DNA from 3 places in the Virgibacillus ainsalahensis genome. Region 2 is predicted to be linked to each of the others. Evidence: riboswitches for the same ligand, from Rfam matches in the RefSeq annotation. Region 2 holds a riboswitch; each other region holds the start of a gene.

Region 1 (10,743 bases), 810 kb from region 2:
GGATTTGTGTTTTATAAGGGGCAGTATCATGTTTTCTTTCAGTGGAATCCCTTTGTGACAGAACATGGGGCCAAATTCTGGGGACATTATATCTCAGATAATCTGGTTCACTGGAAGGAAGCACCTGTCGCACTGGCTCCAGATAGGTGGTATGACAAAAATGGCTGTTATTCCGGAAGTGCGGTCGTTTATAATGATAGATTGTATGTTTTCTATACAGGGAATGTAAAAGATAAAAAGGGAAATCGAAAGTCCTACCAATGTTTGGCAATATCCGATGATGGTATCCATTTTGAGAAGAAGGGGCCGGTCATTCATGTGCCAGAAGGGTATAACGCACATTTTCGTGACCCAAAAGTGTTTCATGAGAAGGATAAGTGGTACATGGTAATTGGAGCCCAAACAGAAAAAGTCCAGGGAGAGGTTGTTGTCTATACTTCTTGTGATCTTGAGACATGGCGCTTTGAAGGACCGTTAATTGGAAGCGGCCGGCACAATCTTGGAGAGTTTGGCTATATGTGGGAATGCCCGGATTTATTTGAAGTGGACGGGAAAGATATTTTAGTCGTTTGCCCACAAGGTCTTTCGGCCAAAGGATATGCGTTTAATAACATCTATCAATCAGGGTATTTTGCCGGTTCGGTTAATTATGAGGCCATTACTTTCGATCATGATTCTTTCGTGGAACTGGACCGTGGGTTTGATTTCTATGCACCTCAGACGATGGAAGATGAAACTGGCCGGAGAATCTTAATTGGATGGATGGGAAATGCTGAAGAAGATGTGATTCAGCCAACCGTTGAGCATGAATGGATCCATGCATTAACAATTCCAAGGGAACTCGCATGGAAAAACGGGAAATTGTTGCAGCATCCTGCAGAAGAACTTCGGAGACTGCGTTATGATGAGATCCGAAATGAAGATATAATAATTGATGGAGACGTGGAGCTCCCTGAAATTCAAGGGAATGTATTTGAATTGGAAATAACCGTGAACGCGTTGGATGCCGATGTTTTCTTTGTTAAAATTGGTTCCTCCAGCCGAATCATTTATGACATGAAGGCAAAAGTGTTCACATTTGAAAGAGAAAGACTCGACGGAAAAGGCGCTAGAGAACGCAGGCATTGTAAGCTGGAAGATATAGCGGCTATTCGTATTTTTAAAGATATTTCCTCGATTGAAATTTTTGTTAATGACGGCGAAAAAGTGTTTACATCAAGGGTGTTCGATCATCCGGGTGCTGAGGGAATTTCATTTGCTGCTCACAATGGAACGGTTCAGTTGGATGTGACAAAATGGAAATTAGGGCGTGTTTTTGAATATTAATTTACTGAAATGGGAGATGGGATAATGTTTGGAAAACTTTTCAAGAAAAAAGAAGAAGTAACGGATATTTCACTAGTTGCTCCAGTGAGTGGAGAAGTAGTGGCATTGGAAGATGTACCTGATCCTGTGTTTTCACAAAAAATGATGGGTGATGGGATAGCAGTGAAACCATCCAACGGTGAAGTTGTTGCACCGGTTGATGGCAAGATTGTACAGGTATTTCCGACGAAACATGCAGTTGGAATCATGGCTGATAATGGTGCAGAAATCATGATCCACATTGGTCTGGAAACCGTAAGCCTGGACGGCGAAGGCTTCACTGCACATGTCGGTGAAGGTGACCGTGTGAAACAGGGTGATAAACTGATTACCTGTGATCTTCAGGTGATTGGGGAAAAAGCGAAGGACACAGTTACCCCGATGATTGTGACGAATACGGATGATATGAGTGAGATCTCAGTGAAAGATATAAAAGAAGTTACTGCCGGGCAGGATGAAATAGTTGTAGTGAAGAAGTAGATGGGGGAGGGAAAGCTTGTTGATGTGACAGGCTTTCCTTTCTGATTTTTTGTAGGGTACCTTTTTATGTGAAATACCGATATTATATAATTAACTGTTATGATGTACAGATGACTTTTTTCAAATGTAACATGATGAATGTTATAATATCGGTACTAAGGAGGTGAACATCGTTGTCGCAGCCTAAAATTAAAGACGTTGCTCTAGCTGCCGGTGTCTCTACAGCTACTGTTTCTCATGTTATTAATAAAACCAGATATGTGTCGGAGGAAACGACTGTACGAGTTTTAGAGGTAATGAAGCAATTAAATTACCGGCCAAATCATGCAGCTCGCAGTTTAAGAAGTACAAAAACATATACAATTGGGTTTATCATTCCTGTCCGAAAAGAAGATACATCAAAAGCTTTTTTTATGTCGATTGCAGAAGGAATAGAAGAGACGCTTAGGAAATATGGATATCACGTTATTATCAGTAATTCAAAGGAAGATTTAAAACATGAAATAGAGCAATTACAGCTATTAAATGATCAAATCACCGATGGTATTATCCTTGCTTCTACCTGTAATGAATTTCAAAAACTTAAGGAATATATTATCAAAGACCATCCGATCGTCTTAATTGACCGTATTCCAGCTGGAAATGAGTGTGATTCTGTATCTATTGATTCCTATCAGGGCGTGCTTGATGCAATGAAGTATTTAAAGAGAAAAGGTTATAAGCGTATTGGTTATGCGGGTGCAGACTTATCTATCAGTACAGCAAAACAAAGATTAGCTGCATATCGTGATGCACAGCAAAATGAACCAAACGTAGAAGAAATCATATTTATTGGAGAACCTACATATGAAAGTGGGTATAAGTTGGCTAATCAAATGGTCTTATATGATTTGGACGCTGTATTTGTAGCGAATAATGAAGTGGCAACAGGGATCATATATTATCTTAGAGAAAATAATATCTCAGTCCCAGAAGAAATTGCTGTCATTGCATTCGATAATTTTGAATGGACAAAAATTGTTTCGCCCCCACTAACGGTAGTTGATCAACCTGCATATGAGATGGGAATCGAAGCGGCCAATATGATTCTTGATCGTATTCAGTCACCGGATAAAAAGGTGAAACAAACCGTTTTGCAGCCTGTGCTAACCGAACGAGAATCTACATAAGGAAAGCAGACAGTTTTAAATAACAGACTGTCTGCTTTTGCCTAAATAATTATTTTTCAAGCCCCCATATATTCAGTTCTTTCACATGTACATTTTCTCCTCCAAAAAATTCAATTTTATCACTGCTGTTGTTTGGATAAACCCGGTTCGTAATAACTTTTTCTCCATTATTAATGAATAGTTCTACTGAACAGCGGTCGATGTATATGTGAAGCAGTAGTTCTTCACTTTTTTCTATTTCTGCCAACGCAATACCTGAAACTTGTCCCGCTTTATTTAAATCAACTGTAATTTTGCCTGTGCTGGAACTGTATTTAATTTCCGTAAATTCTTCTCCATCCTCGGATTTTAGAACATTGATTCCAAATGTTTCACTGTTTGTTTTGGAAAGGTCGAAAGTTGATTTAATTTCGAGCGCTTGTCCTCTCGTTTCAGGTGAAAATAGCCTTGAGAATTCCAATCCGCTATGCTTTTCCACTGTTTTACGTAAAACGTTTAATTCTTCTACTGGGTGAAAACGTATTTCTCCTTCTTTATTTAATTTGATTTCCCTTGGTACAGTCATAGCTCCTGCCCAACCTTCTTCTTTTGTTGGAAATTCTGTCTCCCATTGATCCATCCAAGCAATTAAGATGCGTCGTCCTTTTTCATCTAGAAATGTTTGAGCTGCGTAGAAATCAAATCCTTCATCGACTTCCACAAAATAATCTTTCGTAAAACGTTGTTTTTCGTAATCCATGTCACCAACCTGAATGATATTTTTACCATTTTCCATATTCATTGGGGACACAATTAAAGCGTGTTTGTCCTGTATAGGGAATAGATCAGGACATTCCCACATATCGCCTAAAGTACCATCACTTTCAGCAACAAGTCCGCAATATTCCCAAGTTATTAAATCATCCGATTTATATAAAGCAGCCCCTCCATAATTAGATTTACTTGATCCAACTACCATATACCAATTGTCTCCATATAGCCAAACCTTAGGATCGCGAAAATCGGTGCTCAATGAATGTGGAGGTTTAGCTATTATAGGATTTGCTGGATGTTTCTCAAAATGAATTCCATCTTCTGTTGTTGCAAGACACTGTACTTCCTTTGGATTTTTACTATCTATATGTCCGGTGAATAGCAGGAATAGTTTATCATCTTTTACCACTGCACTGCCGGAGAAACAACCATACCCTTCTTCAGATTTGCCTAGGTCATAGTCCTCGGAAGGAGCAAGTGCAACAGGTTGGTGTTGCCAATGGACCAAATCAGTGCTAGTTGCATGACCCCAGTGCATGGGCCCCCAATCTTCTGAGTAAGGATGGAATTGATAAAATAAGTGATAGATACCTTTATGCTGAATTAAACCGTTTGGATCATTCAGCCACCCAACTGGAGCCGTAAAATGATAGACAGGCTGATAAATTCTTGCTTCATTTTGTTTTAATTTTTTTTCTATAAATGTATTAGCTTTTTCTATTTGATTGTCATGAAAACTCATTATAATAACTCTCCCTTAATTAATATTTTGGTATAAATCAGTTTTATTTTCTGGAATAGCTTTTTTATCTTTGTTGAGTGTGAATATTGATGTAATCACAAATAGAACGACAATAGTGCCGAGAATATAGAATGTGGTTTCATAGGTGGTCAAGTCATATAAATACCCAACTATTGATGAGAAGAAGATAACTCCAATTTCACTTGATACCTTAAATCCAACCAAATAAACAGTTGCAGACATTCTAGCATCGAAATTCATTGAAATATATTTAAATACCCCAATTAACAGGATTGGAAGCTCCACAGCATGTAGTAACTTCATAAAAGATATTCCAATTGCACTGGATACAGCAGCAGAGCCAACAATACGAAAAGCCATCACACTACCTGCTAGCACTAATGATTGCTTCACACCGATTTTATTAACAATAAACGGTGCGAGGAATAAGAAAAGGGCTTCTACAAACACCTGGAAGGAGTTCAAATATCCATATATCTGATTTCCTGTTGCTTCATCAGCAAATTGGTCAACAAAGTATACAGGAAATAATTGTTGGTCATATACAGTATAGATACAAACAGTGCCAAATAAATAGATTAATAGAAACCAGAACACTTTACTTTTAAAGATGAAGGCTATATCTTTCTTTGAAATATTACTTGTATCTTTTTCTTCCTGATCTGATATATCTACTTTGAAGAAAAAATTCAAAATAAAAAAGAGAACACCCGCAGCAGAAGCCAACCAAAAGTTAATATGTGGATTGATGCTTAGTAGTGTCCCGGCGCCAAATGCAGCAACAGCATAACCCAGAGAACCCCACATTCTCGATTTTCCAAATTCAAAATTATATTTACGGCTGATTTTTTCGGTATAGGATTCAAGAAATCCAGCACCTGCAACAAAACCTGCACCTAAATAAATAGAACCTAATATTGCACCAAGATAAAAGTTAGAAACTAGCAAGGGCTCATATACATAAATCAGAAAAGGACCAATGAAAATCAGGACAATACTTTGAAACCATATTAAATGCTTTTTCGTTCCTAATTTATCCTGTATAACCCCATAAAATAACATGAATAGCAATGCACTAAATGAATTGAAAGAGTAAACGGTTCCAACTTGAGCACCGCTTAACCCTAGTGTGTTATTTAGCCAAATCGCATAAAAGGACCACCAAATTGACCAGGTGATAAAGAATAGGAATAAATAGCCTGAAGAAAACCAATACTTACTGTTGGTGAAAGTTTGCATGTTTTTCCCTCCATTTTTGTTTAATTTTTTTGTGATTTAGGATATAATAGTAAAAAAAGTTAATCGTTTACGTAATCGATTACGTGATAGTTTAAACGATTTCAATATAACTGTCAACGACCAAAACACTAAAAATGATTGAAATATTTGAAGACAGTTGTGTGTCATACTATTCTAGAAGTCAGATTGAAAAAATAAATATTATGGAGGACGAAATAATGAGTGAAGCAAATGTATGCTGTGTTGGGGAATTATTAATCGATATGTTCTGTACCGATGTAGGTGTTGCGTTAAAGGATGGAGAAAATTTTAAGAGAATGGCAGGGGGAGCGCCTGCAAATGTAGCCGCAGCAATAGCTAAATTGGGGGAGAAATCTTCCATGGTGGGAAAAGTCGGAAATGATGCGTTTGGGACATTTTTGATCGAAACTCTCAACCAATATAATGTAGAGACATCCTTCGTGTTAAAAGATGAAAACCTGTCGACAACAATGGCCTTTGTATCCCTGGAAGCAGATGGCGAACGCGATTTCCAATTTAATCGAGGCGCTGATAAAAACCTACAGTTGGATGAACTACCGGTTGATAGACTTCTGGATTCCTCTGTGCTTCATTTTGGCTCAGCAACAGCACTCCTGGATGGTGCATTGAAGGAAACGTATTTTGAATTAATGCGTCAGGCAAAGGACAAGAAAAAATTTGTTTCCTTTGACCCAAATTACCGGGGAGATTTGTGGAAAGGGAATGAACGGGGATTTATTGAACGTTCAAAGCAGGCACTTTTCTATGCTGATTTTGTGAAAGTAAGTGCAGAGGAATTAGAAATTATCACACAGGAGCAGGATATACATAAGGGCGTTGACACACTTCACCAGCTCGGAGCGGATATCGTTGCCGTTACGCTGGGAAAAGAAGGCTCTGTGATATCTAATGGTAAGAAGGAGAAGCTTGTCCCAAGTAAACCGGTGAAATCCATTGATTCGACTGGTGCGGGCGATGCCTTTATCGGTGCAGTGCTTTATCAATTTTCCAAAAGATTAAAAGAAAACAGTGCTGATGTCCATGCCGATTTCGATTTTCTACAGGAGGTTGTGTATTTCGCAAATATCGTCGGAGCACAAGTCTGCACAAAAGTTGGCTCACTAACAGCATTGCCAGCATTAGATGAAGTTTAGGGGGACGCAGGGACAGGTTCATTGTCCCAACAGGGTGCAGTTTGAATTGAGGGTTTTTGACTGATCAAACTCATTTCTTGATAGAATAGATTCTTTTTAGCAGTTAAGAAAGCATAAAACTATCTTACTACATAAGCTCAGGCTACGGCTTTCCCATCATAAAAGCTAGTCGAACAGGCCAAGTTTTCTAAAATCCGGTAAAGGGATTGTCTGCCATTTAGCTGTTTGGTTATTCTATTACCTGCCGTTCTTACGCTTTTAATCCGTCGGGAACATCTTAGCTTATTGTTTCTGTACTGGGACGAGGTACCTGTCCCTCCGTCCCCCTTGACTTATTTGTCGAAACATTGTAAATTATATACAATTACATAAGCGGACTTCTTATCAAGAGAGGTGGAGGGAATGGCCCTTTGATACCTCGGCAACAGGCTATTTACAAGTACTGTGCCAATTCCATCAGACAAATGTCTGAAAGATAAGAAGAGGAATCTGAATTATTTAAGCCCTCTTCTTATTATTTGGAAGTGGGCTTTTCTCTATTACTTGTTTAACCTTGGAAGATTTCAAGCTTAAATCCTAGTATTATTATCTTATTATTCAACATAAAAGGAGTGGGGACAACATGACAGAATATGGTGTTTGGATTATCATTCTTGCAATTGGCTATACGTTTGCACTGATTATTGCTGGTCAATTTGCCAAACGTCGCTTGACGAAAAAAGACAGCTATTTTGTTGGCAATCGAAATTTTAATAAATGGATTGTTGCCTTTTGTATAACTGGATTATTTTCTGGTTCTACCTATATTTCTATTCTTGAGCTTTCCTATCTGAGCGGCATCTCAGCAGTTTGGTATGGGGTGGCAGAAATGGTGCAAATTTTCATCATTGCTTTTTTAATTATCCGTTCATTTCGGAAAAAAATGCTTGTCACTGTTTCCGGTATGATTGGTGATAAATATGGACGTACGGCTAAGGGTGTTTCTGGTGCCATTACCGCCTTTGCGTTTCCGATGTGGTCTGTAGCAACTGCAATTGCATTCGCTTCGGCCATTCATGTGTTCACCGGGATTTCCCTGCCGCTTTCCGTGGCTTTTACCGCCATCCTGCTTTTCGTTTATCTGCAGGCTGGCGGCATGTGGTCCATCGCTTTTACGCAAACAATGAATATGGTTTTGTTTGGAATCATGATTATCATTGGGGCGATCGCCTTTTTCCTCAATCCGGGCATCGACGGCCTGCGTACACTTGCCATCGACAGACCGGAAATGTTTGACTTTGGCAGTGTTGGACTGCAAGTGATTGTCGTATGGTTCGGGACATTTCTGGTGAATGTTATCCTTGCCCAGGCTGCTTTCCAGATGGCACTTTCTTCACGCTCGCCGGAAGAAGGACAAAAAGGATTGATCATGGCAGGGTTTATGGCAGTCCCATTCATTGTCGGCGGTGTTTTATTTGGAATTGCCGCAAGCATCGTTGTGCCTGATGCCCAAACGGGACTTATTGCGATTCCTCAATATCTAATGGAAGTACTGCCCGCACCGCTTGTAGGTCTGTTTTTCCTTGGTGTATGGGCATGTGCGCTCGGGTGGGGAGGCCCATGCCAATTTTCCGGGGCAACAAGTCTTGGAAGAGATGTGGGAAGTTCGTTGAAACCGGCTGCAACAGAAAATCAGCTGATTAAATATACGAAAATTTCATTGCTGCTTTTAACGGTATTAATGATTGTGTTTGGATTAATGCGTACAGAGCAATCCGCCTGGTGGAATGTACTTGCCTGGACCATTCGAAACAGCGCAACATTCGCGCCGGTCGTAGCAGCACTCTTTTGGCCTGTTGTTACGAAACGCGCAGTTGTCACCGCATTATTTATGGGATTTGCGAGTGGTCTGCTATGGTATTACCTCGGTGACTGGCATCCAAATGAATTCTATTTGAACATTCACCCTGTCTGGGTTGGCAGTTCCATCAATATCCTGAGTATCACACTGGTGACACTCATGGACAAAAAAGCCGATTGGATTTTTCAAAAAGCAAACCGTTTAGCTTATATTAGCGTAACCGGTGGTATTTTGTTCACGTTATTAAATGTGCTTTATTTTGCTCCACTTTATCAAAATGGTTTATTCGGTCTATTTATGTTTGCGGCAATCCTGTGCTTTTTCATTGCAGCCATCCGCTTTTTCCGCCCGAAACTAGAACAACAGCAAATCCTATCCGAAGCATCTAATTTGTAATCCGATGCGAATAAAGGGGCGGTATTCCTGCTCCTAAATTGCATCTGTTTTGGAAAAAAGGGGGGACAGAGGGACAGGTTCATTGTCCCGGCGGGTTGCAGATTAAATTGAATCTGAGGTTTTTGATTGGTCAAATTCATTTCTTGATAGAATAGATTCTCTTTTCTTCCATTTTTTCCGGTAAAGGGATTGGCTGCCATTTAGCTGATTGGTTAACCGAATCCTTCTACTCTTCCGCTTTTAATCTCTCAGGAACATCTTAACTTATCGTTTCTCTACTGGGACGAGGTACCTGTCCCTCCGTCCCACCAAACCAAATCATTCCACACTCCCTGCACGCTTTCCCTCATCCAAATGCCTTAACGTCCGCCAGATCGTAAATGCAGCATAGCCAAGCAGCAGCACACCAGGAATAATCATAAATAAAATACTCCCATTGGCAGACTGGGCAAAATTAATGACATAACCCAGATAGGGGACGGTGAATCCAGTATAGAGCCCGACAACATTTTCTGCTACAACGGGGGATGAATCGACTGCATTATTATTGTCACCCTTGGTCGTATAAACAACACCATCATTTGTGGAAGCTACCTCGGTAATTCGGTGGGTGATTAAATTATTCTCTTCTCCAACAAATGTAATGACATCATTCGCCTGAAAGTTTGATTTCTCACCGTCGGCAACAGATTTCACAGCGATGACGGAACCTGTTTGAATACCTGGTTCCATGGACCCCGATAGGACAGATTTCAATTGATATCCGAATACTTCCGGCTGTCCACCGGAAATATTGGTGGAGATAACTAATGCGGCTACACTAATAAATAAAATGAACAGCATGCTTGAAAGTGCCCGGTTTGCCCACTTCGCTAAATTTTTTCTCAACATGCTTCACCTTCCTGTGATGGCTTATTGCTTTCAGCTTGACTGCTGTCCTCTTCTGTATTTTCCTCACTGGATGCTTGCGGGCAAGTCTTTTCCACATTGCCGCTCTGTGTTTCTTTGTCACTTTGTTCGTTCACTATTTCATTATCCCATACACCAATTGTCACCTTGGGATTCGTTTGAATTTGTTCACTAAAGGAGGCATCGGTATCGGTTGTTACATACCCAGCTGAAAATAGGAGGAGATACACGATTAGTATCCCTTTTAAAACAATGAAAAATGATTGATTTGAATGTATACGCCAGTGTCTCATATGACTTTCCACCCCTAATTTGCCATCATTCTATGTGAAAATAGATGGATCACGGGGAGAGAGCCCCCGTAATCCATCATGATCTATTCGGCATCTGTATTTCCGCTCTGTTGGACTGCTTCAAATTCCCAATTGAGTTGTAACTCATCTGTCTGAAAATGATTTTGGTTTTCTCCATTATCGATAAATGTCAAGTGGGCCGTGAAGTGTTTTTCCATGTCTCCGGACGGAATTTCTTCCCCGATTTGCTCCGAATTCCCACTTAATTCGGCCAGTGTTTTTTCAAATACGAGTGTCTGATTTCCGTCCTGATGAGAAAATAGCTCCACCAATATGTGATTGCCCAAGTCGTCATCATTAT
Region 2 (10,743 bases):
TAATACCAGAACTCCGATGCAGTGGAGCGACGGAGAAAATGCGGGATTTACAACAGGAAAGCCATGGATGAAAGTCAACCCAAATTATAAACAAATCAATGTGAAGGACGCTATGGCTGACCCGAATTCCATCTATCATTATTTCCGGAAATTAATTCAAATCCGAAAAGAAAACCATCTATTAATTTACGGTAGATATGATCTTGTTTTGGAGAACCATAATCAAATCTATGCCTACACCCGGACATTAGGCGATGAGAAGATGTTGATCATGACCAACTTATTTGGGGAGGAGGCTACATTCCAACTGCCGGATGAGCTTCGTGATCACATTGGAAACCTGGAAATCAGTAATTATGACGAAGTGGCAGAAGGTATGGAGCACACTTCGTTAAGACCTTATGAAGCAAGAGTTTATCGGATGAAATAGAATAAAAGCCTGCAGCCTGTTGAAAGCTGCAGGTTTTTTATGGGGAGAAGATTATAAGAATGAGACTCACTTGTTTCCGCTCTTCTCTCATTCCTTGCGTTATGGTACCATAATCGTAAACTGGTTTTATTTTTACTATCAGCAGGGGGTGAGGATCCGTGTTTAAAAGTAAACAGTGGTATGTTGTATGTATTATATTTGTCTTTATGATTGGAGGATGTGCCTCCAAATCAGTTGAAGATGTTACAACAGAGGGAGAGTCTGGTGATTCTCAAGAGACGTTGGAAGAAGATTTAGAAGAGAAGAAGCGTACAGACGAACAGCAGGAAAAGGCAGTTGAAGATGAATTTTTTGCCGAACTCCCAGAACCGGCTGCTGATTTGAAAGAGTTGCTTACATATCCGAATGGGGAATTTTCCGGCGAGGAATATGAGGAGCAGTCTGAGGAAATTGAAAAGGTATTGGATCAGTTTCCTGATACAGGAGATGAAATTAGCGAGGAAGAGGCCGAAAAGTACTGGAAGAAATTATTGACTTTATTCGCAGAAGAATTTCCGAATCCACAGGATGTTGTGGATCAATGGGGCGATTATGAAATTAATGGTCCTGAGATTGACGGTGAAGAAATCCAGTTCAAGGAAAATTATAATGTGGAAATCATCCTCGATTCCAGTGGGAGCATGGCTAATTACCAGGGAGACCAGACTAGAATGGAGCTGGCAAAGGATGCAATTACTGATTTTGCAAAGGATTTGCCGGAAGAAGCCAATGTGGGACTTCGTGTATACGGCTTTGAAGGAAGCAATGCGGATGCCGATAAAGAAATTTCATGTGCGAGTAATGAACTTGTCTATGACATAGCACCTTATGATGAAGCAAATCTCAAGGATGCGATGGAGCAATTCGGCCCAACTGGCTGGACGCCGCTTGCTGAGGCGATTTCAATGGCTGAGTCAGATCTAAGCGAATATGATGGAGAAAATAATACAAATTTGATCTATATTGTGAGTGACGGTGTGGAGACCTGTGACGGGGATCCGGTTAAAGAAGCAGAAAATCTTGCAGCATCCAATGTTACTCCAATCGTCAATGTGATTGGTTTTGATGTAGATAATGAAGGACAGCAGCAACTGGAGGATGTTGCGGAGGCTGCGGAAGGTACATATGCCGATGTCCAAAACCAGAATCAGCTGCAGGATGAATTCCAACAGGCTGCTGAGCTTGCAGGTGAATGGCGGCTATGGAAAGCCAATGCAATGGGCGACGCAAGGGTGGAAAATGTGGACAGAGCCGAAATGATGCGTGATTTCCGTGCAGAGTGGGCCGACCGTTATCGAATGGAAAGGCATAATTTCAATGAGGCTATCGTCTACTTGCAAAGAGAAAGGGAAGTTATCAGCAGGGATACAGCCATTATGCTTCATGACATGAGGGATGAACGGCTGGAAATGCTCTCAGACCTTCGCAGGAAGGCCTGGGATGATCTCGCGGATGTTAAGGATCAGGAATTTGAAGATGCGAAAGATGAGATTCAAGATAAATATGACGCTAATGCCCCGGATTAACGGTTGCTGAGGCTTATAAGGTTGACCCTGAAACAGACCAGTTCTTATTTGTGAACTGGTCTGTTTTTGGTTGAGGAGGTGGAGAGGACGATGTCGTAAGTCAGGCCGGCAATGCGCTCTGACGTGATGTCGATGATTATCGAGAAAAGAGCGATGCGGCGTGATGTAAGGTCGATGATTATCGAGAAAAGAGCGATGCGGCGTGATGTGAGGTCGATGATTATCGGGAAAAAGGCGATGCGCCCTGACGTGAGGTAGATGATTATCGAAAAAAAGGCGATGTGTCCTGACGTGAGGTAGATGATTATCGAGAAAAAGGCGATGCGGCGTGTCGTGAGGTCGATGATTATCGGGAAAAAGGCGATGCGGCGTGTCGTGAGGTCGATGATTATCGGGAAAAAGGCGATGCGGCGTGTCGTGAGGTCGATGATTATCGGGAAAAAGGCGATGCGGCGTGTCGTGAGGTCGATGATTATTGAGAAAAGGTTGATGCGTCATTGCGTGAGGTCGATGATTATCGGGAAAAATGCGATGTGCCATGAGTTGAGTTCGATGATTATCGAGAAAGGGGCGATGTGTCATGCTGCGAGGCCGATGATTATCGAGAAAAGGTTGATGCTTCATGTCGCGAGGTCGATGATTATCGAGAAAAGGTTGATGCTTCATGTCGCGAGGTCGATGATTTCCAAGAAAAATGCGATGCTCCCTTAACTCCCGAACGATATCATTATCATAGCCCGTTACAACCCCCTCCCTTACATAAGATATACTGGTCCTCACAATCCAATAGGCATACATACTGGTGAGGAGTGAGGAAGGAAAGCAATCTTTCTTCAGAGAGGAGGGACCATTGTACTACACCTTTTTAGAAAAATATGCTACACTAGGAATAAATAAAATATTTTGAAAAAACAATAACTAATTTAACATAAAATGGAGTGAAACAAATGAGCAGTATCGCACCTAGATTAAAAAAACTACGAGAAGAAAAAGGATTGTCACCGGAAGAGTTGGCTGATGAATTAAGTTTTACAAAAAGTATTATATGGAGCTATGAGCTGGGTAAGAAGGAACCTGTCATCAGTCATGTCAAAAGGATCGCAGCATATTTCGATGTAAGTGTGGATTATTTAAAAGGGTCAAATGGAGAAACCCCTACTATAAAGTTGGAGAATGCAAAGGACCTTGAAGATGTCACCTTGTATTTGGATGATATGGAACTGACGAATGAAGAGATAGAGGATGGATTGGCTTTCATTAGAGCGAAACGGATGATGAAGAATGGTATGGCAATGTAAATAATAAAGAAGGGGGAATTTCACCCCCACCAGCATTTAATTGATTGAAAGACATGGGGTATATGTATTATTATAGATACAATAAATGATTGGAGGGTGGCCAATGAACGCGTTAGAGATGTGGGAAAAAGTACAAAAGCGCAACTTTGAATTCGAAATACACACAGTCCCCAGAAACCACCAGGAACCATTGTGGTTTGCCGTGGTTCCAGTTGATGATGCATTAATTATTAAACCAGCAACGTTTAAAAAGCCAAGTGTCAGTATCTCAAAGAACCGGAAAATCAGTTTCAAAGAATTCGAGAGGGTTCACGTTTTCTATGACCGTTGGAAAAGCGGGGAACCGGGTGTGAGGAAAGAAGCATCCTATGTCTCAAAAAACACGGCATATATTTTTGCATTGGTTGCCAGGTTTGAAAAGCTGGATCCAGTGAACGGCTGAGCAATTTTGAACAATACAATTTCATATAAGTGTTTTTAGTATTACTGCTGTCTTTCTATTTAGAAAGGATAGCAGTTTTTTTGGCAGTTAAGAAAATATAAAACTTTCTTACTGCATAAGTGCGGGCTTTTGCAATTCGCCTAACCTATAGCGAACGCCAAGTTTTCTAAAAAGATAAGATTTTTTAAATATTTGGCAGCATATCATTTCCTCGTCAGTAAATGCCTCGGCCAGCTCCAGCGCTTACCCCGCCTGAGGTCTATTAAGTAAGAACTCCCTCATGAGCAAAGGACGCGCATGTTGAGTTCTTACTTAAGGGTGACCAAGGCGCGACTTGAGCTTTTGTTCTGTTCCAACAAAATAGCGTTTTAAATATGGGGGATCAGGGAAAGAATCTCTGAAAACAATAAGAGATATACATGTGAAAGCAAGGAGAATGATCATGTTCTTTAAGTTACTCCCATCATCCATGAGAAAATATTTTCTCATGTCAAAACGCCAGCGGCATCATGAACTGCAGCTTACCCTGTGGCGTACACCACTTATGTATGTTGCCATCGCATTCTTCTTGGTGGTATTTACCGTATTGCTTGATGCCGGCATGGGGTTGGCGAAATATACAAATAATAATTTTCAGGCAGGGTTTGAAACGACACGATTGTTAATTAGCTCGCTCATTGGCGGGATTTTAACCTTGAGTGCGTTTACACTGAACTCTTTGCTTGTTGTTCTTACAACGTTCAGTGGGCAGTTTTCACCGAGGATGTTGCAAAACTTTGTGAAATCTAGACAGACTCAACATATTTTGGGGATTTTTAATGGGAGTTTTGTTTATGTTTTAATCATGTTTCTTTTTATAAGCAGCCAGCCGGTGGATTATTATGTTGCGGTACCTTTTGCAACGACAGCTGTGGCGTTTGTTACAGCGGTTACGTTTATTTATTTTATCAATCATGCTACTGCCTGGATGCAGGTGCATAATGTAACAGACGATATGAAACAGGTTTCCCAGGAAATCATAACCGGCTATTTGAAACAGGATTTGGAGGATTTTCGTACAGAAGAACCCGGAGATTTACTAAAAAATTATCGCGATCAAAACAGGACGGTCCGTTCACCAATTTCCGGGTATGTTCAATTGATTAATTTTTACGACTTAATGGAAGAGGCTAAAAGGGATAATATTCTGCTGGAGATGGAGACCCGTATCGGGAGTTTTACGCTGGAGGGCAATGAGTTATTTTCATACTGGGGCCCTGGCGCTCACCGTATTGATGAAGAAAAATATAAAAACATGATCACTATCGGGAATAAAGAAACAGAAATTCAGGATCTCCGGTTGGGACTAGGCAAATTATCCGAATTGGCGATAAAGGCAATAGGGAATGATGATCCAAAAACAGCTACGAACAGTATCAATCAATTGACTGATTTAATGCTGACAATGGACAGGAATATTACGTTTACTCCATATCTGGCGGATGAAAATGGTCAGGTCCGGTTAATTCTGGGGATGGATACGTTTGAATTTCATCTTTATCAGGGCTACGGCATGATCCGTCATTATGCCCAAAAAAATTATCCGATTATCACAGAAATTATTTCATCCCTCGGAGATCTTGCTGAATCGGTGAAAGCTTCCAGACATAAGACGATTTGGGAGTTTGCCGAAAATACAATGGACCACGTCTCTACGGAATTCATTTTTGATCTGGATAGGAAGATACTGTTAAAAAAATTATGGGATCTTGCTGAAACGACTGGACATATGGAGGCATACAACAAAATTGAACTTAAATTAGAAAATAACGCAGAAAGCTAGTTGCTTGCTACCCTTTCTAGGGGCAAACCAACCTTAAAAACCAGAGAGGCTTGTGGAAGATAGCTGTTGTAAGAAACCTTAACTGTTAATAGCGGTTTGGGTTTTTTGCTTCATTTCTTATATGCTTCTAGTGAGGGTTCTAATGTTTATTTCTGTTCATGGAAGGAATACTATAACTACTTATAGTCAAAAGGAGTGAATAGTATTGAGTCAAAGTGAAATTAAATCAGCTGTTGAAAATATTCTTGAAAATAGTCATGTCGGCCCGATGGCAACGGTAAAGAATAATAAACCTCATTCAAGGTATATGACTTTTTTTCATAAAGATATGAAACTATACACCCCAACCAGCAAGGATACAGATAAAACGGAAGAAATCGAAGCAAATCCATTCACCCATATTCTGCTAGGATATGAAGGTGAAGGTTTTGGTGATGAATATGTGGAATATCAGGGAGAGGTTTCCTTGAATGATTCCGAAGCGATGAAAAAAGAGGTATGGAATGAAGAACTGAAGATTTATTTCGATGGACCTGATGATCCGAACCTGGTCGTATTGGAGATTGAGCCGGTTCAGGTCCGGTTGATGAACAAAAAAGGTGAGGATCCTAAGGAATTGAAATTTTAAATGAAACATGGTGCTGTCTCAGGAGGGTCTTCCCCCTTTTGGACAGTGCCATTTATATAATAGTGAAGAAAAGGTGATGGTATGGAGAAAGGGATGTTTCTCGATCGTGATGGTGTAATTAATGAAGTGCTCAGCAGCCGTGTGAAATTTGTGAACAAACCAAAGGATTTTTATTTGCTGGAAGGTGTTGGAGAAGCGGTGAAAATCTTTAATGATATGGGATTTAAAGTGTTTGTTGTAACGAATCAGGGAGGAATTGGCCTTGGATTTATGCAGGAAACTGGATTGCAGGCGGTACATAAAAGGATGGAAGACGATCTGAGGACTTTTGGTGCAAGTATCGATGATATCGCATACTGCCCCCACAAGCCAAAGGCGGGATGTTCCTGTCGCAAACCGAAACCACAAATGATACTGGATCTTGCCCAAAAGTATGCTATTGATTTGGCGGAAAGCTATATGGTTGGTGACCGCCTACCGGACATTCAAGCAGGGAAGGAAGCTGGTGTGCGGACAGTACTTGTTGGTGAGCGAATGGAAAACAAGAAGGAAGCGGATATGAATTTTGGGGATCTTTTATCGGTGGCGAAATGGATGTGGGAAGAAAGACAGGGTAATGTCCATTCGAAATAATTTGTCCATACCAATTGCGCAAATATTTTATTAACTCTATAATAGAATACATTATTATATGATTGTAGAGGGAGAGATATCAGTTGCCGATAAATGTACCGAAAACTTTGCCTGCAACCCAGCGATTAAAACAGGAGAAAATCTTTGTGATGGACGAGGACCGGGCAAAATCCCAGGACATTCGCCCACTAAATATACTTATTCTAAATCTGATGCCGGAAAAAGAACGAACGGAATTACAACTTCTGCGGTTATTGGGAAATACACCATTACAGGTGAATATTTCTTTCTTGAGAATGGAGACACATGAATCCAAAAATACCAGCACCTCTCACCTGGATACGTTTTATACGACCTTTGAGGAAGTTAAAGAACGCCGTTTCGATGGAATGATTGTTACCGGTGCCCCGATTGAGCACCTGCAATTTGAGAACGTGGACTATTGGGAGGAACTGACGGAAATCATGGAATGGACGAAACAGAATGTGACTTCCGTTTTGAACATTTGTTGGGGCGCCCAGGCTGCATTATATTATCATTACGGAATTGGTAAAAATGAGCTGTCGAAAAAATTAACCGGTGTTTATAAGCATCATATAGCGGATCCAACGATAAATCTTGTACGTGGTTTTGATGAAGTTTTCCGGGCACCGCATTCTAGATACACCGAAGTTCCCATAGAAGAAGTCAGACAGGATCCACGCTTATTCCTGCTTTCTTCCACCGAAGATGATGAGGCATTTATTATCCTATCTGAGGATGCAAAACATATTATGGTTACCGGTCATCTAGAGTATGATGCCACAACGCTTGCGGAGGAATATGCACGTGATCTTGATAAAGGACTGGACGTCGATTTACCGGAAAACTATTTTCCTAATGATGATGTAAATGAACAGCCACGAAACACATGGCGTTCTCATACACATCTGCTTTTTTCAAATTGGCTGAATTACTATGTCTACCAGCAAACTCCATATCAATGGGATTAATATAGTCATAACGAGAGTGACGCAGCTTAATTTGCGTTACTCTCGTTTCATTTCTGGCTGCCATCCGGAGACCATTTTAATTGTTGACTGTAAGGAAGAACAAGGAGAGTTCGTGGAAAATATTCTTTGGGAGCATTTGGCTTTGGGAGTCGGAAAAGTGAAGTGAAGGATTTATTTGCTGGCGAGTTGTTTTAGAGAAAATTGTCGAAATGTTTTGCTGTTTTTCACGAAAGCTGTTAATATATTAATTATAGTAATTTGCGATAATTAAATAGAAAACTTATCAAGAGAGGATGAGGGACTAGCCCGTTGACGCCTCAGCAACCTGTTTTAAACAAGGTGCTACTTCTAGCAAGTTGATGAAACTTGAAAGATAAGAAGACGACACAGTTATTAACAGAGCCTCTTCTTATTGGAAGGGGTTCTTTCTAATTTCTAAAAACTTTAAAGGAGAGGTAATATGACAACAAAAGTAAATCATAAAGCGCCATTTAAAGGGGATCATGTTGGAAGCTTCCTGAGACCGGAACGGATTAAGCGGGCGAGGGAACAAAGAGGAAAGGCGGAAATTACCGCAGAACAGCTGCGTCAAATCGAGGATGAAGAAATTCGTAATCTTGTGGAAAAGCAAAAGGAAGCAGGACTTAAGTCAATTACGGATGGAGAGTTTCGACGTGCCTGGTGGCATTTTGACTTTTTAGAGAATCTTGTAGGTGTAGAAGGCTTTGACCCAGATACAGGGCTGAAGTTTGATGGGATTGAAACAAAGAAACATTCCATCCGGGTTTCCGGCAAGGTCGACTTCAGTGAGGAGCATCCATTTCTCGACGATTATAAATTTCTACATAGTATTGTGGGAGAGAATCATGTTGCTAAACAGACAATTCCAAGTCCGAATATGCTATTGGTTCGTGCAGGAGTAGATCCAGAGCTTTATGAAAACATTAACGCTCTTGTGCCGGATGTTATCAATGCCTATAAAAAAGCAATCCAGGCATTTTACGATGCGGGCTGCCGCTACCTGCAGCTTGATGATACGTCCTGGGCTTCTTTTTTATCAGAAGAAGGGGAAGCATCATTAAGAGAAAGGGGTTTTGAACCTGCCAAGTTGCGTGAAATCTGTAAACAAGTCATCAATGAATCAATAGCTGATCGTCCGGACGATATGCTGATCACGATGCATATTTGCCGAGGCAATTACCGGTCCCATTATTTCAGCTCAGGATCTTATGACGCTGCATCGGAAACGATTTTTGGGGGGCTTGCTGTCGATGGGCTTTTCCTTGAATTTGATGATGAACGTTCTGGCGGTTTTGAACCGCTTCGATATGTAAACAGGGATGATATCCATGTGGTACTTGGATTAATCACTTCCAAGTTTCCAGAGCTGGAAAATAAAGAAGCAATCAAAAAGCGAATCCAGGAAGCAGCAGAATATGTACCATATGAGCAGCTTTCTCTCAGCCCGCAATGCGGATTTGCTTCAACGGAAGAAGGAAATAACTTAACGGAAGAAGAACAATGGAATAAAATCCGCCATGTTGTTGATATTGCTGAGGAAGTTTGGAAATAATAAGAAATGACAAAACAAATAATTAGCATATGGTAACCCGGGTGGCCACATCACTCGGGTTATTTTTGAGTGGGGATAAGCTCCGACCAGTATAAGAAGTTAGGGTAACATTAGTATAGGGAAATTTGTCTCTATCCTCCAAACTTTCAAAATCTTCTCGTGGTCCCGTATTTTTGCTATACTAGATGGAATGAAGAGAAAAATTGGAGTGATCTTATGTGTTAAATGTTTTCAAAATAATCATCCATATCGCTGCTTTATATGGTTTATATACTGTAGGGACGTGGATTCAGCAAATTTTTAACCTTTTTATACCGGGAAGTGTCATCGGGCTGATTCTTCTGTTTATTTTATTGATGACAGGTACTATCAAGACGGCTTGGGTTGAAAAGGGTGCACAGTTTATGATTAAGCATTTGGCCTTGTTTTTTATTCCTGCCACGGTCGGAGCAATGAATTATTTTGATTTGTTTGCGGGAAAAGGACTGCTTCTTGTGATTATCGGACTTTCCAGTACACTGATGGTGATGGTTTCTGCCGGCCATGTGAGCCAGATGTTCATGCATAAGAGGGAAAGAAGCCATGAATAATTTGCTTATTGGATTTATTTCTATTATCGGCACCCTTTTCGCTTATCTGTTTGCACTGCGGGTTTATTGGAAATGGCGTTATACATTTATGGCTCCTGTTTTTATCGCAACAACAATCATTATCACTTTTTTGCTGATTTTCCATATTCCTTATGAGACGTATATGATTGGCGGAGAATGGATTAATCATTTGCTTGGCCCCGCGGTAGTGGCTCTGGCCTATCCGCTTTACCAGCAACACAAGACCTTGAAAAAGCTGGCGCTCCCGGTTATTACTGGAACGGTTGTCGGAGCTTTTGTCGGTGTATCCACCGGTTTGATCCTAGCAAAATGGGTGGGGGTGGACGAAACAATTATTTACTCCCTTATACCCAAAAATACAACAACTCCTGTTGCCATGGGGGTTGCTGATTCCCTTGGAGGCGTCGATTCTTTGGCAGCTGTCTTTGTAATGATTGCAGGGATTGGTGGAACGATGCTTAGCTCAGTTGCATTTAAATATACTGGGGTAGCGCATCATATCGGCACTGGTGTAGGTATCGGGGGTGCGAGTCACGCGATTGGTACAGCAGTCGCAATGGAACGGGATCCATTGGAAGGGTCTGTCAGCACCATCGCCATGGTTGTAAGTGCAGTGGTTGTTTCAATTATTGCACCATGGTTTGTGATGTGGTGGATGTAGCAGGTGTATGGGTGAATTTTACCTGCCCCAGTACTGCGCTTCTAACGGAAGATCCTGCGTTCGCAGTCGTAGGTTCTTCGCTCACACC
Region 3 (10,743 bases), 1.4 Mb from region 2:
GATCAAACGAATTAGATAAAAGATTAAAAACATCTTCTTCGCTCGTTTTTTTATTTAGAATCTGTTCTCCCTGTATAGAGAAAACATTGGATATACCATCATTATTTTCAATAAGTTTCGTAATCACATCTGCACTGCGGGTTGCCGCAACTCCAATCCTTTTTCCCTCCAAGCCTGTCATATCGCCTCACCTCTTTCTGCTAAATTCCTGAACCATTCAATTGCTTCGTTCTGTTTATCTTTTTCTAAAAAGGTTTCAGACAGCAGTTCCTTTAGCAATAGCTTTTGATGCGCTTTATCAAGTGATGAATGTTTAATAAGCTTTCGGCTTTCATACAAAAAATCTATATAACTCTCATAGTTCCCGTCATAAACGGTTTGTAATTCATTTTTAATTGCTGCAGAAAGCTGTGGACTTGCTCCACTAGTGGAAATACTGATCAACAACTTTCCACGCCTGAAAAAGGAAGGGAACTCTACATTTCCCTTGTCTGCATCTGCTGCAGCATTTATTAGAGAATTTCGTGGTGATGCGTGAATAACTTCCTGATTCACCATCTGATCATCTGTAGCAACAATAACCAGGAATGCATCCGCAAGATCTTTTGCTTCCACGTATTTCTGTTTCCAGTGCAATCGTCCTTTTTTCCATTCGGATTCAATTCCTTCTTTAATTGTTGGACTAATGACCGTAATGGCAGCCCCACTATTTAAAAGGCTATGGACTCGTCGTTCTGCGACACGACCACCACCGACAATAATTACATGCTGTTCATTTAATTCAATCATGAGAGGTGTTATTGCCACATTCCGACATCCTTTAACTCAAGCAAATTTCTTTTGCGTTATAGTAGTTGTTCAAGCACTTATCGTTCTACGCTTATAAGATTCATAGACACGTTCCTGTAGTGCTGCCTGCATTACAGGGTGGTCACCAAGTTGCCCGCATACGATAATTTCTTTCTCTCTCTGAGTTACCGTACTTATTTTCCTTTCAACATGTTGCATAAGTACGCCTGTAAACCATAAATAAGGAGCGATGAAAACTTGGGAAGAACCATCTTTTAAAGCGGAAAGAAGACCGTGTTCAAAAGAAGGCTCGCAGGCAGCGAGATAACAAACATCTACAGGAATATTCATTCGTTCCTGTAATTTACCTCCAATATTTTCTATATCTACCTTCGTTTGAGGATTACGGCTTCCCCGGCCCACAAGTAAAATCCTTGCATCCTGATTGATGTGGACTCCAGTTTCTTTGATTCGTTCTGCCAGGACAGTTGTGAAACGATCCTGTACGCCCAATGGCTGACCATAAGTAAAGATAATAGTTGGATAGTTAACTTTTGCCTTATCAACTTCTTCTGGTATATCTTTAAAGTAATGCCCAGCGCTTAATAGAAGCACAGGAACAATGGAAATCCTCGTAGCCCCTTGTTTGGCCAGACGCTCAATTCCCTGTTCTACATTTGGTTCAGCAAGTTCCAGGAAGCAGATTTCCTGAAGTGCAACATCGACCTGCTTTCTTACAGAATCGATACATGCAATTGCTTCTGATGTCGCTTCTTTAATACGGCTCCCATGACTGACGTATAGAATCCCTTGCACTCTCTCTACCTCCAATCATCCCAGAATAGCTTCAGCAATAAATTCTTTCTCGTGTAATGTCCTTTCAAACCACTGAATATGCTCTCTTAGCCGAACAACCTCTCCGATAATAATCATCGATGGATTCTTAAATTCATCAGATTTAGCGCTCATATTTTCCAGTGTACCGGTAACTGTGTGCTGTTTCCCGGTCGTTCCCCAATGAATCAAAGCAATTGGCGTACTGGAACTGCGGCCATACCGGATAAGTTTGTCACAGATATTGGGTAGATTTTTTACTCCCATATAGATACAGAGCGTATCGGATCCCTGGGCAAGATTTTCCCAGTATTTTTCCGCTGATTCTCCTTTTTTGCTAACTCCTGAGACAAATGATACCGAAGAGCTGTAATCACGGTGAGTTAATGGAATGCCTGCATATGCTGGTGCTGCAGAACCGGAAGTGATTCCAGGGACAATTTCATAGCGGATACCTTTGTGCGCCAATATTTCTGCTTCCTCCCCGCCTCTTCCAAAAATAAACGGATCGCCGCCCTTTAGTCTTGTTACAACTTTTCCCTGTTGTGCAAATTTGCAGAGTAAGTCATTTATTTTTTCCTGTGTAAGCGAATGATAATCGGGTCGCTTACCGCAAAATATTAATTCGGCATCGCCAGGAGCATAACTCAGTAATTCTTCGTTGACCAGGCGATCATATAAAATAACATCTGACTCTTGGATTACTTTTAAACCTTTAACCGTAATCAAATCCGGATCACCAGGACCGGCTCCCACTAAATAAACCTTTCCCATCCTTTCACTTCCTTCCTGCATTTTCTTTTTTAGCTTTCCACTTTATTTGTAGTATGAAAATCAAGCCCTGAATGCACCTCTTCCACGTATCCGGCACGAATAACATAATCGCCGAAGTGTTCTCCTTCCTGTTTTTCTTTCCCATAATTAATCAGGATTGGACGAAGCGTGTTTAAGATTTCTTCTTCTCCGATATTCTCCCGGTACAGTTTATTCAAACGCTGACCAGTGAATCCGCCTCCAAGATACATATTATATTTTCCAGGAGCTTTACCAATAAACCCTATTTCGGCCAATGCCGGGCGTGCACATCCATTTGGGCATCCTGTCATACGTATAATAATATCCTCTTCCTTGAGGCCGGCTTCATCCAGAATCTCTTCAATTTTCTCTACAAGTGATGGAAGATATCGCTCCGATTCTGCCATAGCCAGCCCGCAAGTTGGAAAGGCTACACAGGCCATGGAGTTTCTCTTTAGTGCAGAATAGTTTTCTCCTTCAGTGATGCCGTATTTTTCAATTAGTTCAACGATTTTTTTCTTTTTTTGACTGGTTACATTTGCAATGATAAGGTTCTGATTCGGAGTAAGCCGGAAATCCCCTGTATGGATCTTGGCGATTTCCCGAAGACCCGTCATTAACGGATAGTTTTTTGTATCCTTGACACGACCGTTTTGAATGAACAGGGTAAAATGCCATCTGCCATTCCCCTTTACCCAGCCGTAGCGGTCACCATTATGTTCGAAATAATAAGGACGTTCTTCTTCAATATCCCAGCCCAATCTTTCATTTAATTCATCTTTAAACCAACCCAATCCTCTCGCATCGATGGTATACTTAAAGCGGGCATTTTTTCGATTCGAACGATTGCCGTAGTCCCGCTGGATTGTAATCACCTTTTCCGCTACTTCAACGATTTTATCTGCCGGGATATAGCCAATCACACGGGAAATCTGTGGGTATGTTTTTGTATCCCCATGTGTCATCCCCATGCCGCCACCAACCGCAACATTGAACCCTTTTAATTCATTGTCTTCCAGAACTGCAATAAACCCCAGATCTTGAGAGTAGATGTCGACATCGTTTGAAGGTGGAACTGCAATGCCGATTTTAAACTTCCGCGGCAAATAAGTACGCCCATACATTGGCTCCACTTCTTCTTCCCGACTGTCCACAACTTTCTTATCATCCAGCCAGATTTCATGGTATGCGTTAGTCCTTGGAGAGAGGTATTCACTCAGTTTTTTAGACCATTCATAAACTTCCGAATGAACCTCGGATTGATAGGGATTGGGGTTGCTCATGACATTACGGTTTACATCCCCACAGGCAGCCAGTGTATCCATTAATGAATGGTTAATCTCCTGCATTGTTTTCTTCAGGTTCCACTTCAGAATTCCATGAAACTGAAACGCCTGCCTTGTTGTTAACTTCAGTGTTCCATTTGCATATTTTTGGGCAAGATCATCCATAACCAGCCATTGGTCAGGTGTAGCTACACCCCCGGGCGCGCGTACTCGTATCATGAATTGGTAAGCTGGTTCAAGTTTTTTTTGCCGCCGTTCATTACGCAGATCTCTGTCATCCTGCTGATAGCTTCCGTGAAACTTTAACAACTTTGTATCATCTTCGGAAATTGCTGCAGTAATTCGATCCTGGAGCCCTTCTTTAATCGTACCGCGCAAATAATTGCTATCTGTCTTTATCTGTTCCAAAACATCAAGTGGACCATCTTGCTGGGGGAATTTATTTTCTGTCATTATTAATCTCCTTTCACATTTCTTTAAAGCCCATATATGTCAAAAAATTGCCTGATGAAAGAGTTGAATTCATTCTCCCGTTGTTGCAATTAAAATTGATTGTTTTAATACACGTCACGCTGATATCGTTTTTGCTCCCGCATTTCCTTTAAATATTCTTCTGCTTTTTCCGTACTCATTTCTCCCTCTTGTTCAAGGATTTTCAATAGTGTATGTTCGACATCTTTTGCCATTCTTTTCTCATCACCGCAGACATAAACAATTGCTCCTTCTGTTAACCATTGATAAAGCTCTTTGCTGTTTTCTTGCATCCGGTGCTGTACATACACTTTTTCAGCAGTATCGCGGGAAAATGCGACATCCATCTTTGTCAAAATACCTTCCTTAAGCCATTGCTGCCATTCCACCTGATAAAGAAAATCTGTGGAAAAATACTGATCGCCAAAGAACAACCAGGTCTTCCCGCTTACACCTGTCTCCTCACGTTCTTCGAGAAATGATCTAAAAGGTGCTACACCCGTCCCGGGGCCGACCATTATTACTGGAGTGTTGGCATCAGAAGGAAATTTGAAATTAGGGTTGCGATGAATATAAACTGGCAACTCCCGACCGGGTTCTACTCGTAATGCACATTGCCCAGAGCAGACACCTGTTCTGTCCCGACCATGGGCGTGATAAGCAACCGTCCCTATGGTAAGATGCACTTCATCCGGATTTGCCTTATGACTACTCGTTATCGAATACAGACGTGCAGGAATCTTTCTTAATATCTGGATGAATTCACCAGGATTCACTGCACTTAACGCAAAATCCTTTACCAAATCAAGTAAATCCCGACCTTCGATATAAGCCTTCCGTTCCTCCTCCTGCCCCGGTTCCAGAAGTTTACGTAAACTGTCATTTTGAAAGAGATCAGCAGCTTTTTGCAACAATGGTTTTGTAAGATTAGTAATTTCAAAGTTCGAAAGCAGCGCATTGCGAAGGGAGCGCACATCCCCCTTCTTATTTATCGACACAGACTCTTCGGGGTCCCAATTCATTATCTCAATGAGTTGATCTACCAGTTGGGGATCATTTTCAGGAAAGATACCCAGGCTGTCTCCAGGTTCATAATCAAAGTTGGAACCTTCCAGGGATAGTTCAAGATGACGAGTTTCTTTATTCGAACCAGTATCATTCAAATTCAAATTTTCCAACACTTCAGCCTTAAAGGGATTTGTACGTGAATAGACTGGCTGATCTTGCAGAAGCGATCCGTTCTCTAAATTTCCTGTCAGAAAGGATTCACCTGAAGGATTACTTTCCTGCTGTTCGTGCAATGCCTCTAGAACTCCATTCATCCATTCAGCAGCATCTTCGTCAAAATCCACATCACAATCTACTCGCGGATAAAGGCGTTCACCTCCCAATTCCTCGAAACGTTTATCGAAATCTTTGCCGGTCTGGCAGAAAAATTCATAGGACTGATCCCCTAGAGAAAGTACCGAAAATCTGACATCATCAAGTTTTGGAGCTTTCCTGCCATAAAGCGTTTCGTAAAACGACAACGCATTATCCGGCGGTTCTCCTTCTCCATGCGTAGCTGTCACTATCAGCAAATCCTGGACTTTTTTTAAATTTTTAGGTTTGAAGTCATCCAGTGCAGAAATTGTTACCTTTGTATTCTTCTCTTCCAGTTTCTGAACCATATCCTCTGCAACTGCTTGTGCATTACCGGTTTCGGATCCAAAAAGTATCGTTACTTCCCGGGTAGCCAACTGAGAATCACTTTGAAGAGAAGTTGAAGTATTCGGGATGTCAACAGAACTTGCCGCTAGCGGAGCTTCTTGCGTCTGAGGGACTGAGAGATATCCGCTCAGCCAAATTCTTTGTGCCTCTGATAGTGTTGGTAGAAGTCGATTTAAGTTCTCTGTTTGTTCCTGGTTAAAAGGACTATTCGTTACTTGTAACTGCAAAGATATTCACCCCACTATATTTTTTAATTTTGATTTGAATTACAATCATCCAAACCGTTTCCTTTTAAGATTATTTATACAGATTAAACATTGTCGCTCTAACATGGAACTCGTCAAAAACCAATGTGTTAATGGGCGACATTTATATCATTATATTTGATCAAAACTTTGTATTTCCAGTTGTTTAGTCGGATTAAGGGCGTACATGCTTCTCCTTTGCATAGAAAAGAGCGTGATTATTTCCCGGTAGTATGAAGACCGCACTCCGTTTTATTTAACCCTTCCCATCTCCCGGACCGGGAATCCCCAGCATCCGTTACAGGGGAAGTACATGGTATACAGCCAATACTTGGATAATTATGATCGTGTAACTCATTGTATGGTAAGTTATTGTCTTTTATATAGTCCCATACGTCGTCCCAGGTCCAATGGATTAATGGGCAGACTTTAATGGACTTGAACCGTTCATCTTTATTTACAAAATCAGTTTTACTCCGTGTTGGGGACTGCTCTCTTCGTAGACCGGAAATCCAGCCAGGTGCATCCTTTAATGCATCTTCAAGCGGCTTTATTTTCCGTATAAAACAACATTGATCCGGCTGTCGTTTCCACAGTGCAGATCCATATTGGTCAGCTTGCTCTTCCAACGTTAAATCCGGTTTCTTTAATTCAATACGCAGATCTGGATACTTTTCCTTTACCTCGTCGATAAGATCATAAGTTTCCTGGAAGTGAATTTCTGTATCAAGAAAGACGATTTTCGCATTCTTTTTCACTCTTGATATTAAATCAATTAGTACCATTCCTTCCGCCCCAAAACTGCAGGCATACACAACAGAATCCCCAAACGAGTCATAAGCCCATTCCAGAATATCAGTGGCTCCTTTCATATCATCTTCCGGATTCCAATCCTTAAATGGATCACCGGGAAAATTACTGTAGGTGACCGGAGAATTATTCATACTTCATCCCTCCATGAGAAGTTTTCACTTTCAATTTTATTAGATGAAATAAATATACAGGTGGTAATATCCCCCTCTATTTTCCAATAAGAAGAGAGGGAATTGATTTCAGTGTCAACTGTCTTCCTATCTTCGAGAAAAAATAATCATCTGCAGGGGTTAGCACAGTGCTTATTTGAGACCTGTTGCCAAGGGATAATAGGGACCTCCCCTCCGCCTCTCTAGATAAGAAAAATTTAATTACAAGTAAGATTATAGGATTAATTGTTATTGTATAGTGTGCTAATCAAAAAGTCAATAACTATTTTTAAAAAAAGAAAAATTAATTTTAATTGTGTAATAATTTGAGTTATATAATAGAAAAAGAACCAGCCACTAAGTGGCTGGTTCTTTAACATCATTTATTTTATTCAGTCAATAAAGGATAATATCCTTCTTCATTATGAGTTTCTGTTCCGACAAGTGGCGGATTAAACACACAAACCATACGAAGCTGTGTTTTAGCATGAACTTTATGTTTATCATGATCGTTTAGAAGGTAAAGTGTACCAGGTCTTAAATCATGCATTTTACCATTTTCCACTTCTTCAATCTGTCCTTCTCCTTCAATAACATATACTGCTTCAATATGATTTTTATACCAGAAATAATTTTCTGTGCCAGCAGCAATAACTGTATCGTTCATGCTGAAACCAACACCATCTTTATTCAGGATGAAACGGCGGCTCTTCCAGTTTCCATCAGCTGTTTCATCTTTAGTTCCTTCTATTTCATCAAGATATTTTACGATCATTACGTATTCCCCTTTTCCTGTTTAAATTTCGTTTGTTGTTGTATTTGGTGCTATATAATTAAGCAAGCGCTCGCTTAATACTCTCATCTAAAATTCCTAAACCTTTTTCAAGTCCTTCTTTATCGATAATTAATGGTGGAAGGAACTTAACAACTTCATCTTTTGGACCGGAAGTTTCCACAATTAAGCCACGCTTAAATGCTTCTGCACAAATTTCTTGAGCAACGCCATCTTTTCCAATAGCAATTCCCTGCATTAATCCTCTTCCACGTGCTTCTGCATTTAGCTCAGGGTATTTTTCAATAAGAACTTTAATCGTATCACTTAGTAAAGTTGCTTTTTCCCGAATTGCTTTACCAAAATCATCTGTTTCCCAATTATTTAATGCTTCTGTCGCTGTAATAAATGCCAGGTTGTTTCCACGGAATGTCCCGTTATGTTCTCCAGGACCCCATTGGTCATACTCCGGTTTGATTAATGTGATTGCCATTGGCAGGCCAACACCGCCAATTGATTTTGAAAGACAGACAACATCCGGGTTAATTCCTGCAGGCTCAAAACTAAAGAAAGTTCCGGTACGGCCATTCCCCGCTTGTACATCATCAATGATGAGAAGTATGTCCCAACGCTTGCAAATGCTTTCTATTTTTTTCAGCCATTCCATTCTTGCTGCATTAATGCCGCCTTCACCCTGAACGGTTTCCAAAATGATTGCAGCAGGCAATGCAACGCCACTTCCACTATCTTCCAGAAAACGCTCCAAGTATGCAATGGAATCCTGATCTTCCACATATTTATCGAATGGCATGGACACGCTGTGGTGTAACGGCACTCCTGCACCATGTCGTTTAAATGAATTACCCGTTACAGAGAGTGAACCGATTGTCATACCATGGAAGGCATTTGTAAAGCTGATTATTGAATCACGGCCTGTTACTTTTCTGGCAATTTTCAATGCACTTTCAACGGTGTTTGTGCCAGTTGGCCCTGGAAACATAATCTTATAATCAAGATCACGCGGTTTAAGAATGACTTCTTTGAAACGTTCAAGAAATTCTTTTCTTGGGATTGTTCCCATATCCAGGCTGTGAATAATCCCGTCATTTTTAATGTATTCAATCATTTTTTCCTGCATGGCATCATTATTATGACCATAATTCAATGTTCCTGCCCCTGCAAAGAAATCAATATATTCCTTACCATCTGTATCCCACAGCTTATATCCTTTGGCCTTTTCAAAAATAGTCGGCCAACCTCTGCTGTAGCTTCTCACTTCTGATTCTATTTCTTCAAATGTTTTCATTTTCGTATCGTTCATTATTGCCGTTGTCATCATATCATTCCTTTAATATTTTATTATCTTCCAGTATTGGTCCAATCTTGAACAATGGTTCATCTTCATGGCCCTCAGTAGGAAAATCATCAGATGAATAATACTCCACTACTTCATAATTTGTGTCCAGCTTTTTAGCAAGACCTTTGAACAAATTCTGTGATGGTGTATTCGATGGCGAGACAGTTGCTTCCACATAGGTAACATCCTTAGAAGATTCGCGATTCAACAGCTGAAACAACATCCTTGTTCCTAGCCCTTTTCCCCGTCCTGCTTCATGTACAGCTACCTGCCAGATGAATAAAGTATTTGGCTTATCCGGATAAACAAACCCGGAAATGAAACCGATTATTTTCTCATCCTCTACAGCAACTACTGATGTATCAGAAAACATATCACACCACATGATATAACTGTACGAAGAATTAAGGTCCAGAACGCCTGTATGTTGAATCAGTTCCCAAACAGCTGCCCCATCATTCTTATCCGGCTTACGAAAATGAAGACCTGTATTTATTTCGATTGTTTGAGTCATTTCACTAATTCCACTTTTATTAATGCTCTCACCTCCGAATCACATTTAAAATTAACTACTCTATTATGTTAAAGGCAAGGAATGATTTCGTCAAAACGATTTAAATACGATATAGCTTGATTAAACGTGATTAGCTGTGTTTTATTCCCAATACGTATCAAAGCCTATAAATAACTAGCAAATAATTAGAATTCAATAGAATATTACTTGTTTCATGAAAATATGAAATAATAATGCGATAAAACCAAACGCATCCAAACCATCAAATTTTTTTGGTAATAGATTAATGGTGTTATTTTTTCCAAAAGGGATAAAATAGTGGCAGAAACATATAGGCTTTTGTCTTTACAAAAAACATTAGGAGGGCTTACCTATGAAGAAAAAAACAACCCGTAATAATTAAAATAACGCAGACAACGTTGAATTTGCTAATGAATTTCTGGATGACATTAATGAGGTTCAAGGTAATAACCGAAGCAACAACAGGAACAATATCGCAATAACAACAACAAAAGATAAGTGAAAAGAAACCTATATGCTACTAAATTTAAGATACAGGTTCTTTTTTTATGAATATAATCGCTTACAGAAAATTTCTGTAATGAAAAAAGAAACACATAGCCTTTTAAAAAGGATTTATAAATATCACGTCACCATTCTATAAGAAGTTATCAAATATTAAAATGGATCTATTACATAATGGAAGGAAAATTGGTGAAGTAATTCTTCCAATGTGCTCAGAAACCCTGGTCCATCCGTTACGTGGTTAACGGAGATATTAGCCTCTCAGAATATAATTATAAAAAAGGGATGATATTATCAGGAACATTTATCTCGCTAAACGTGGTGAGAAAGGTACATACAAAGCAATTTATACGGGTGTAAGTGAAGTTGAATTACATTTACTTCAATAAATAAAGGGGTTTCCCCAGATGACCTGAAGAAACCCCTTTTGCAGATAGTAAAGTAATCTTGTTACTGCGTAAGTGCAGTTAAAAAACACTGTTT

The links. A riboswitch is a leader RNA that binds a small molecule or an ion and turns the genes downstream of it on or off. The one in region 2 is predicted to bind S-adenosylmethionine.
Region 1: it holds a riboswitch for S-adenosylmethionine, as region 2 does, so the genes downstream of both, ACZ427_RS03105 (sodium:solute symporter family protein) here and ACZ427_RS18490 (5-methyltetrahydropteroyltriglutamate--homocysteine S-methyltransferase) in region 2, are expected to answer to the same signal.
Region 3: it holds a riboswitch for S-adenosylmethionine, as region 2 does, so the genes downstream of both, ACZ427_RS05990 (phosphoadenylyl-sulfate reductase) here and ACZ427_RS18490 (5-methyltetrahydropteroyltriglutamate--homocysteine S-methyltransferase) in region 2, are expected to answer to the same signal.

The regions. Positions count from the first base shown of each region.
Region 1 is NZ_AP043943.1:663,012-673,754, forward strand. It holds gene ACZ427_RS03075 (glycoside hydrolase family 32 protein) at 1-1,326, shown strand, start outside; gene ACZ427_RS03080 (PTS sugar transporter subunit IIA) at 1,351-1,845, shown strand; gene ACZ427_RS03085 (LacI family DNA-binding transcriptional regulator) at 2,019-3,014, shown strand; gene ACZ427_RS03090 (glycoside hydrolase family 32 protein) at 3,064-4,509, opposite strand; gene ACZ427_RS03095 (MFS transporter) at 4,525-5,769, opposite strand; gene ACZ427_RS03100 (carbohydrate kinase family protein) at 5,988-6,944, shown strand; SAM riboswitch class I at 7,323-7,426, shown strand; gene ACZ427_RS03105 (sodium:solute symporter family protein) at 7,567-9,180, shown strand; gene sipW (signal peptidase I SipW) at 9,499-10,071, opposite strand; gene ACZ427_RS03115 (hypothetical protein) at 10,065-10,382, opposite strand; gene ACZ427_RS03120 (TasA family protein) at 10,466-10,743, opposite strand, start outside.
Region 2 is NZ_AP043943.1:3,715,378-3,726,120, forward strand. It holds gene ACZ427_RS18440 (glycoside hydrolase family 13 protein) at 1-430, shown strand, start outside; gene ACZ427_RS18445 (VWA domain-containing protein) at 589-1,995, shown strand; gene ACZ427_RS18450 (hypothetical protein) at 2,107-2,253, shown strand; gene ACZ427_RS18455 (hypothetical protein) at 2,296-2,706, shown strand; gene ACZ427_RS18460 (helix-turn-helix domain-containing protein) at 2,943-3,293, shown strand; gene ACZ427_RS18465 (hypothetical protein) at 3,397-3,735, shown strand; gene ACZ427_RS18470 (DUF2254 domain-containing protein) at 4,178-5,557, shown strand; gene ACZ427_RS18475 (pyridoxamine 5'-phosphate oxidase family protein) at 5,763-6,185, shown strand; gene ACZ427_RS18480 (D-glycero-alpha-D-manno-heptose-1,7-bisphosphate 7-phosphatase) at 6,267-6,818, shown strand; gene metA (homoserine O-acetyltransferase MetA) at 6,902-7,810, shown strand; SAM riboswitch class I at 8,088-8,190, shown strand; gene ACZ427_RS18490 (5-methyltetrahydropteroyltriglutamate--homocysteine S-methyltransferase) at 8,271-9,383, shown strand; gene ACZ427_RS18495 (CidA/LrgA family protein) at 9,602-9,973, shown strand; gene ACZ427_RS18500 (LrgB family protein) at 9,966-10,655, shown strand.
Region 3 is NZ_AP043943.1:1,272,416-1,283,158, reverse strand. It holds gene ACZ427_RS06020 (uroporphyrinogen-III synthase) at 1-181, opposite strand, end outside; gene ACZ427_RS06015 (NAD(P)-binding protein) at 178-807, opposite strand; gene ACZ427_RS06010 (sirohydrochlorin chelatase) at 859-1,605, opposite strand; gene cobA (uroporphyrinogen-III C-methyltransferase) at 1,621-2,397, opposite strand; gene cysI (assimilatory sulfite reductase (NADPH) hemoprotein subunit) at 2,427-4,157, opposite strand; gene ACZ427_RS05995 (assimilatory sulfite reductase (NADPH) flavoprotein subunit) at 4,262-6,112, opposite strand; gene ACZ427_RS05990 (phosphoadenylyl-sulfate reductase) at 6,349-7,074, opposite strand; SAM riboswitch class I at 7,198-7,306, opposite strand; gene ACZ427_RS05985 (ectoine synthase) at 7,481-7,867, opposite strand; gene ectB (diaminobutyrate--2-oxoglutarate transaminase) at 7,926-9,200, opposite strand; gene ectA (diaminobutyrate acetyltransferase) at 9,205-9,735, opposite strand.